4 regions of the Paenibacillus xinjiangensis genome follow, and region 2 is predicted to be linked to each of the others. Evidence: a T-box and tRNA genes for the amino acid it is inferred to sense, from the RefSeq annotation. Region 2 holds a T-box; the other regions hold tRNA genes.
What was found. A T-box is a leader RNA that pairs with one kind of tRNA and senses whether it is charged. The one in region 2 lies ahead of argS (arginine--tRNA ligase), so its partner is inferred to be a tRNA-Arg.

Region 1 (2,199 bases), on a different contig from region 2:
TTCTCGTCGATAATAGCATCAGGCAGCGGCTCCAGCCGACCTAAATTTAATTCTGACAAACGATTTCTGAAATAATTAGCTTCCCTACTCACATGATCAACTAACAATGGGAAGTTGTTTGCACCTGGAAGCTGGCACGTCAGTATTAAACCGAGCACTTTTCTTTTGAAAGCCCAAATATAAGAAACGGCAGTATGCACCTCTTCATTGAATCTTTTAATTACGGTGGGATCTGTTCCAAATGTAAAAGCATTAGATCTATTTTCGATTGCTTCAAATATGGCATAGAAATGATTTGCTTCATTAATTAATTGGGTATCCTCACAACGGAAACCCAATTTAAGAAAAAGAGAATGTTCTTTCATAATGCGAGACCAAAACCTAACTTCTTCTAAAGAACGAGCTACAAATGACTGATCTAACAATGGCGGCATCTCCTTTGTAATATTAATCACTAGGAGTAATGTATGTAAGGGAAATTTGTACTATTCCCAGCATTAGAAGTTAGGAATACATGGTCTAAATACGGAAGAACTTGGAGGGATACAAATGATATTCACGATTCGGTCGGGCATAAGCTGACCGCTCTGCTGATACAGCTTGAGGTGCTGCGGATGCTAGCGGACGAGCGGCTTGCCCCCCGGGTCGCGGAACTGAAGGAGCTGGCCAAGGAAAGTCTTGAGGAAACCAGGAGCGCGGTCAAGTCCTTAAAGCAGTAGGAAATTGGCGGGCTTGCAGCGATTCTCAATATGATCCGCAGACTGGAAGCCGAGCAGTTTATGCGGGTGCACTTCAACGTGCAGCAACGGAGCATTATCCGCTCCACTGAGCGCATCGCAGTCGTTCTCCGTATACCGGGCGGTAAAAATGTTCCCAACCCCGTTCCCAATAACAAAAATAGATATGCTGTAATACATATTGAAAAAATAAAAAACCCTTATGTATCAAGGGTTTTTGAAGGTTTTGTTATGGCGCGCCCAATACGATTCGAACGTACGACCTACAGTTTAGGAAACTGTTGCTCTATCCTGCTGAGCTATGGGCGCGCAGTATTGATTATTTTACCACGGGCACCTTAAGAGATGCAAGTTAGGCAGCGTAAGCTAACAAGTTGAACAGCTGATTTATTCGAAAAAAGGGCGTTCCCTAAGGTTGCCATAGCCTTGTGGGAACGCCCTTGTGCCTATAAAGATGTGCTAGAGCACTTGCTCTAGGAACTTGATCGCTCGTTCACTCTGTGGATTCGTGAAAAATTGCTGAGGCGGCGCCTTCTCCACAAGCTTGCCATCATCCAAGAAATAGATGGTGTTGGCAGCCTCCCTTGCAAACTTCATTTCATGGGTGACGATGAGCATCGTCATGCCGCTATGTGCGAGATCGCGGATAACGGCCAATACCTCTTTCACCATCTCAGGGTCGAGAGCAGATGTGGGCTCGTCGAACAGCATCATCTCCGGCTCCATGGCTAAGCTGCGAGCGATTGCCACCCGCTGCTTCTGTCCGCCGGACAGGCGGGATGGATAGCTGTCTGCCTTGTCTGCAAGTCCGACACGCTCGAGCAGCGCCAGAGCCTTCGCCCGTGCTTCCTCTGCTGACAGCTGCTTCACCTTCATAGGTGCGAACATAATGTTATCTATAACGGTCATGTGCGGGAACAGGTGAAAATGCTGGAACACCATACCGATTCCTTGGCGCACTTTCGTAATGTTGGTGCTAGGATCAGTGATGACTGTGCCATCTATCGATATGGTACCTGTCGTTGGTGTCTCAAGCATATTCAGACAGCGCAGGAAGGTTGACTTGCCTGAGCCTGAAGGGCCGATGAGGGCGACAACCTCTCCCTTTTCAATCGTAGTCGTAATTCCTTTGAGCACCTCATGCTTGCCGAAAGCTTTCTTTAATTGATCTACTTTAATCACTGCGGCGCAGCCTCCTCTCGAGCAGACGGGCAAATGATGTTAGGATGAGCACTAATACATAATAGATAACGCCTGCAAGCAGCAAAGGCTCAAGCGCCCTGTATTCCGTCGATTGAATGACATTGGCACGGCGCATAAGATCGGCGACACCAATAACGGATACGAGGGAGGATTCCTTCACCAGAGCTACGCATTCATTAACAAGCGCAGGCAGAATTGTTCGGAGTGCCTGCGGCATAATGATGCTGATCATCATCGTACGGTAGGGAATACCTAGAGC
Region 2 (2,199 bases):
AATCATACAAGGGGGCAGATCATATTCATCCAGCCGTACGACCTGGGCGCCATCGCTTTCCTCGAGCAGGCCTTTCTCCACAAGCCTAGCGACGACTGCATCCATTTTATCATTGTAAAAGCTCTCGCCTAAGTAATGATCGAACTTCACGCCAAGCCGGTCGTACAGCTTCTGGAACTCGACCATACTGTCTGCTATAAAAGTCTGCCAGTAGCCTTGGGCTTCCTCGTCTCCAGCCTCCAGCTTCGTGAACCAAGCTCTTGCCTCGTCTTCCAATTCAGGATGAGCTTCGACTTCCTTGTGAAACCGAACATAGAGCTCTAGGTAGGCTTTGATCGGGTCAGCGGGCTTATGGGCCGGATCACCCCAATTGAGGTAGGCAACAATCATCTTGCCGAATTGTGTGCCCCAGTCACCGAGGTGATTCACACTGACCGTCTGATAACCCACCTTGTTCAAAATATGATACAGCGAGTTGCCGATCATCGTCGAGCGTAGATGGCCGATCCCGAAGGGCTTCGCTATGTTGGGCGATGAAAGGTCGATAATGACACGCTTGCCTTGGCCGATGTTCGGGACGGGGACTGCTTCGCTATGCCAAGCCTCAAGCAGCTTCTGGGAAGCGAGCGCCCGATTGAAGCGGAAATTGACATAAGGCCCTGCTGCTGTAGCGTGCCAATCCTCGCTTATGAGCGCTGCGGCAAGCTTCTCGGCAATACTGTTGGGGCTTTGCTTCAGCTCCTTGGATAAAATATAGCAGGGGAAAGCCACATCTCCCAGCTCTTCATTTGGTGGGAATTCCAGCACATGAATAATAGCTTCTTCCGTTAGATTGACAGCTGCAGCTAGTTGCTGTGCGACCATTTTCATTAACATAAGAGATATGCCTCCTTCAGGTTTGAAAAACAACAGAAAAACCCCGTCTCTATGAAGAGACGGGGTTGAATGCCCGTGGTACCACTCTTGTTACCCATTAAGCCGGTAAGGGCTGGATAGGTATCTCGCCGTTGTAACGGTGCTGAACCGGACATGCCTAGTGAACGCTTCCTAAGAAGGGTCTCCTTCAGCAAGTCATCTCCCGGGTCCTCTTCGCCTCATCCGACATCACCGGCTTTCACCGCCCCGGCTCGCTGCTCATGCATGAATAAGGTTACTATCCCGTTCCTCGATGTTATTCCAGCAATAATAAATGAAATGGAGCGAAAAATCAATCTATTATCTTCCCCGCGTGCTTAGAATCGTAAGAAAGGCGTTAGAAGCCTCGAAGCCGCGCATTGTGCTGAGCGGCTTGCCGCCTTCATACAGAACAAGAGTGGGCGACGAGCTGATTTCCAGCGGGGCTGCTGCGCCTGCATAGAAATCGATATAAATGGCGGCAATATTCATGTCAGCAGCTAATGCTGGAAGAAGGTCTTGCAGCCTGCTTTCAATGTGCCCGCATGCGTTGCAGAAGCTGGTACGGTAGAGCACGAGCAGTGTCTGACCGCTAGCAATGGCCTCTTCAAGCTGTATGTCCGTCATGATATGAATGGTCATAAGAAGTTCTCTCCTATAGCAAGTCCTTTTCGTCTAGTGTATCACATAAGGCAGATGGAAAGCTGTGCCGAGCCATGTGCAGTGAGGGAGCTATTTGGGTGCGATGAGGGCAATAGCCTCGCGAATAATTGAGCATGAATGGTCCATTTGCTGCTGCTCGTTAGGGGAGAGGTTCAGCTCTACAATTTCCTTAATGCCACTGCGAGTGATGATAGCTGGCACGCCAGCAGCTACGTGGGTTTGCCCATATTCTTGCTCAAGAACAGAGGATACAGCGATGATTCGATGCTCATCATTGAGAATAGAACGGGTAATGTAGGCGAGTGCGTTGCCGATTCCGTAGTGGGTGGAGCCTTTGCGTGTGTAGATTTCCCAGCCGGCGTTTTTCGTTTGCAGCGCAATATCCTCCAGCTTCAAATGCCCGAATCGAACGGGGTGCTGCGCTAGAATATCGAGGATCGGCTTGCCGCCGATTGTAACATGCGACCATGCGGGGAATTGCGACTCTCCGTGCTCGCCGAGCACATAGCCCTGAACGCTGCGCGTGTCGACGGGAAAATGCTCAGACAGCAATGTTTTGAGACGGGAGGAATCAATGGAGGTACCGGTGCCAATCACATGACTGCGAGGCAGTCCAGATAGCTGCCATACGATATAGGTGAC
Region 3 (2,199 bases), on a different contig from region 2:
CAATTGGGGCTCCCGTGAGGCATTCAAGGAGCAAGTGCTCGCCTCTGGGCAAGTGCGAGAAGAGCTTGCCAAGCTGCTGTATAGCCAGCAAGAGGAGATATAGAAAGGAGGTGTAGCAGCGCGATGAGTCAATCCCCCAAAGACAAAAGCTTGAAGTATGATATTAATCCTGAATTCGCGGATCAGGTAATCGAGAAGAATGAGAAGCAGCATGTAGCGCAGAACAATCCAACCGGCAATAGAGGCGGCAATAGACGCTCAGGCAGAACTTAGCACGATGAGTCATTAAAAGAGGAGCAGCGTATCGGCGGTCGCAGATGATTGCAGCCGCAGGCGCTGCTCCTCGATCTGTCACGAAGGATACTGTCGTATTATAGGGAATAATGTCACATCGCAATATATCCATATCACAAAAGGAATGGTACAATAGATCGACAAAATAGATTGATAGTGGAGGCAACTGGTTTTGCAAAAGTTATTGTTTTTTGTAGGTGTAGCGGGAACGGGCAAGACGACTGTGGCGAGAAAGCTCGCTGAGAGGATTCCGGCGGCTTTTCTGGATCGCGATACGGTAGGCGGTAGATTCGTGGAAGCGATGCTGGAGAAGAATGGTCTGGACAAGAATGATCGTGATTCGGATTTCTATAAGCAGAATTTGCGTGATTTGGAGTATGAGACAACCAAAGATATTTGTATCGAGAATTTGGCAGCAGGTCAGAACGTGTTCATGATTTCTCCGTTCACTGCTGAGCTCAAGAACCGCGTATGGATTGATGAAGTCATTGCTGGTGCAGGTCTTGCCAAGCAGGATGTCGAGGTCAAGGTCATTGTGGTCACACTAGACAATATGGAGCTGCAAAAAAATAGAATTGTGGATCGCCAGACAGAGCGAGATCAGTGGAAGCTAAATAATTGGGGTCACTTCGAGAAACGTGTCAACTTCGTTCCCGAAATCAATTGGGATATCCCGGAATCATCCATTCTTATTTACGATAACAGTGGTGTGATGGATGAAGAGCAGATCGACAGACTGCATCAATTTGTTGTCGATAAGCAGTATAGTCTGTCTCATTAATACCTACATACACCGATATTCGCATTCTAGCGGATATCGGTTTTTAACGTAAGGGGGCCTTCTCCCAATCTAATGGAGGTCAGCACCAAACGTCAAAGAAATCAAAAAGTATCGAATCCATCCGTATTCTCAGATAGCAAATAGAAACTAAAAAAGCCCCGAAACCCTTGATATAACTAGGTTTCGAGGCTTTTGTCTATTGATCAATCGTTACGTATCGGAACTAAATGGCGTCCCAGGAGGGATTCGAACCCCCGACCGACGCCTTAGAAGGGCGTTGCTCTATCCTGCTGAGCTACTGGGACACGTAATAATGAGTATAGCATAACTTCGCGTCGATTGGCAATACATGAATTGAAGTTAGCTCAGAAATTAATCAGGCAAGTCTATGTACTAACGTTCTGCAACAAGCTGTCCTGAATAAATTCGCTTGCATAATATAGCATATTTCCGAGAAAGAATGCAAGCTATCTTTTCTGAGAACATCCGTCTAACTTGTATAATGATATTCAGTGCTAGCAATATTATATATATTCTAGGGAATATGTAAATGAATTCCTTGCGCAGACTTGGTTAGAATAATCTGATTTAGGAAGAATGAAGAGAGAAAGCGAACAAAATTCATCAACCTTCAACCGTTTCGTTCGAATGCCAGCCAAACGTTTGTTTTTATCTTTGCCGCTTCCATGTTATAATCTTACGCAAGCAAAGGGCAGACGAAAGATGAGGTTTGACCGACAAGGCGGTGGTACCATTACAACTCCCAGTGATACAAAGGGGAACAGTAAAGACAATAATGTCTATCTGTTTCCGAAGATGCTAGACCATTACCAAATTCAATTAACCCGTATGCTGGAATCGGAACAGTACGGAGAAGCGAAAGGCCTTCTTCGGTTTCTGCTTCAGTGTAAGGGTGAGGATGACCGGCATTATGAAGAGTGGGGAAGTCTTCTTTCCTGGCTTGACATGGCTTTTCCGGAAGAGGGTGGTGAAGAGGGCACTAGCTATAAGCAGCGTGAAGAGGAAGAGAATGAAGAAACGTTCCGAGAGCAATTATTGAATCCGCCTGAGCAGGATGAGGCTTATGTGAAGCAAGTGCTGTATATTATGCAGCATCATCCGAT
Region 4 (2,199 bases), on a different contig from region 2:
GCTGCTTCATCGGTTATGAGGACATCATTGTGCTTGAATCTCATTACAGCGGCGATGGCCTCAGCCTTACTCTTGCCCCCTGCAACACCTATAACACATTCAGTCTTCACAATATCCTCGAGTCGTAATCCTACCGTCTGCATTTTGTGGACAACCTCGCCTCTTCGGTCGAAATAAAACCCGAAAGCTTCAGCTAAAGCTCCTTCAGCAGCGATTGCATCAATGACCTCTGGTTCGAGCCTTCTGCGTCTCGCCATCACTTTAGCGTCCCCGATTCCATGAACGACGATTCGGGCCCTTCTAATGACTTCTACGATTTCGCGAATATTCGGCTCTTGCATCAGTGAGGCATAGGCCTCATCCCCGAGATGATCCGGAACATGGAGCAGCCGATAATTAGCACCCGTCCGCTTAGCCATTGTTGAAGCTATCGTATTGGCCTGATAATCCATACTTTCTCCGAGTCCGCCTCTTGCTGGTACGAACCAATTCGTCTTGAGTGGTGCATTTGTTGTTAGGTAGTTGGCAACTTGAGCGATTGTCGTTCCACCGGTTACCGCTACCACATCATCCTGCTTCATCACTTTACTGAGCACTTGGCAGGCTGCTCTACCCAGCTCACGCTTGGTATGGGAAGAGCTTTCCGAGTCGCCGGCTACAATGACAACCTGCGAGAGCCCGAATGCACTTCTAATTAACTCCTCAAGCTCAGATAAGCCAAATATCGTTTTGTAGAAGGGCTCCAATTCTTCCAGTAGCCGTTTGCCCGCCTCGCTTATCCGCATGCCCGCTGTATGAATCTCAAGCAAGCCTTGCGATTTCAGAAAATCGGTCTCGGCACGCAGTACTCGTTCAGTCATCGATAGCGTTGTAGCTAATGTACGACGGCCGATCAAACCGGAGAGCATCACCTGGTGCAAAATCAAATACCGCTTTCTCATCACGTCGAGCAAATCTGGGAGAAGCTGCTGCTGCAGTTCAATAATCTGGCGCATCTTCTATATGTTCACTCCATCGGCTTAAGGATATGATCGCTGGACTATTACCGTCCCGCATGATCAATTTAAGTCCCACCCTTATTTTAACGAATAATAGTTAACATAGCAATAGTACATTTGGACTTGTAATCGCTTACTGTCACCATTTTCTCAAATTTATTTACGGACCCGATCTTGCTTTTTCAGACGGAATAGCATATACTAAGTCTCGCTGTTCCTTTTATATGCGCCCGTGGTCCAATGGATATGACGTAGGCCTCCGGAGCCTGAGATCTAGGTTCGATTCCTAGCGGGCGCGCCACTATTTTTATTATCACCTACAACATATAACCTAACCGCCCTGCAGAGGGCGGTTTTTTTGTATCTATGAAGCAAGCAGCCTTTCCTTATCAGCAGGTGGCTATTCCTTTCCCACATAGGTAGTTTGACTATCTTTGACTTTTGTTTGACTATCCGCTATTATATGAATACGGCAACACTATATTTGTTATTTTCCGAGGAGGGGACTTAAGTTGGACATGAATTTCGTTCCTATGGTTATTGAGCAAAACAATCGCGGAGAGCGCGCATATGACATTTATTCCCGACTTCTGAAGGATCGCATTATTTTCCTCGGATCTGGCGTGAATGACGTCGTAGCTAACTCCATTATTGCCCAGCTGCTATTCTTGGCAGCAGATGATCCGGAGAAAGATATTTCTATCTACATTAACAGCCCAGGCGGATCGATTACAGCCGGGATGGCCATTTATGATACGATGCAATACATCAAACCGGATGTCTCGACGATCTGTGTCGGCATGGCGGCTTCCATGGGCGCTTTCCTGCTCACAGCTGGTGCCAAAGGCAAGCGTTACGCGCTTCCGAACAGTGAAGTCATGATTCATCAGCCGCTTGGAGGCGCAGAAGGCCAAGCGAGCGATATTGAGATTCGCGCTCGCCGCATCCTGAAGATGCGCGACAAGCTTAACGGCATTCTGGCTGATCGTTCCGGCCAACCGCTCGAGCGTATCGAGAAGGATACGGATCGCGATTACTTCATGAGCGCTGAAGAAGCAAGAGAGTACGGCCTCGTGGACAAAGTCATCGAAAGAGTATAATTCTAATAAACGAAGGGCCATTCTCCAAGTGAGGATGGCCCTTCGTTTGTCTATGCTGCATACGCAAAAAAAGCGCTCGCAGCATCCACTAGGAATGCTGC

Region 1: it encodes a tRNA-Arg, which carries the amino acid that the T-box ahead of argS (arginine--tRNA ligase) is inferred to sense. The anticodon was not compared.
Region 3: it encodes a tRNA-Arg, which carries the amino acid that the T-box ahead of argS (arginine--tRNA ligase) is inferred to sense. The anticodon was not compared.
Region 4: it encodes a tRNA-Arg, which carries the amino acid that the T-box ahead of argS (arginine--tRNA ligase) is inferred to sense. The anticodon was not compared.

What each region holds. Positions count from the first base shown of each region.
Region 1 is NZ_JCAALS010000025.1:35,775-37,973, forward strand. It holds gene AC6ESP_RS22130 (DUF2935 domain-containing protein) at 1-425, opposite strand, end outside; gene AC6ESP_RS22135 (hypothetical protein) at 606-719, shown strand; tRNA gene AC6ESP_RS22140 (tRNA-Arg) at 970-1,046, opposite strand; gene AC6ESP_RS22145 (amino acid ABC transporter ATP-binding protein) at 1,197-1,919, opposite strand; gene AC6ESP_RS22150 (ABC transporter substrate-binding protein/permease) at 1,912-2,199, opposite strand, start outside.
Region 2 is NZ_JCAALS010000045.1:16,575-18,773, reverse strand. It holds gene argS (arginine--tRNA ligase) at 1-876, opposite strand, end outside; T-box leader at 929-1,175, opposite strand; gene AC6ESP_RS28515 (thioredoxin domain-containing protein) at 1,216-1,536, opposite strand; gene AC6ESP_RS28510 (L-lactate dehydrogenase) at 1,627-2,199, opposite strand, start outside.
Region 3 is NZ_JCAALS010000005.1:141,662-143,860, reverse strand. It holds gene AC6ESP_RS07180 (hypothetical protein) at 1-103, shown strand, start outside; gene AC6ESP_RS07175 (hypothetical protein) at 124-273, shown strand; gene AC6ESP_RS07170 (P-loop nucleotide/nucleoside kinase family protein) at 467-1,075, shown strand; tRNA gene AC6ESP_RS07165 (tRNA-Arg) at 1,304-1,380, opposite strand; gene AC6ESP_RS07160 (hypothetical protein) at 1,799-2,199, shown strand, end outside.
Region 4 is NZ_JCAALS010000029.1:57,267-59,465, forward strand. It holds gene AC6ESP_RS23915 (sugar-binding transcriptional regulator) at 1-995, opposite strand, end outside; tRNA gene AC6ESP_RS23920 (tRNA-Arg) at 1,225-1,299, shown strand; gene clpP (ATP-dependent Clp endopeptidase proteolytic subunit ClpP) at 1,517-2,098, shown strand.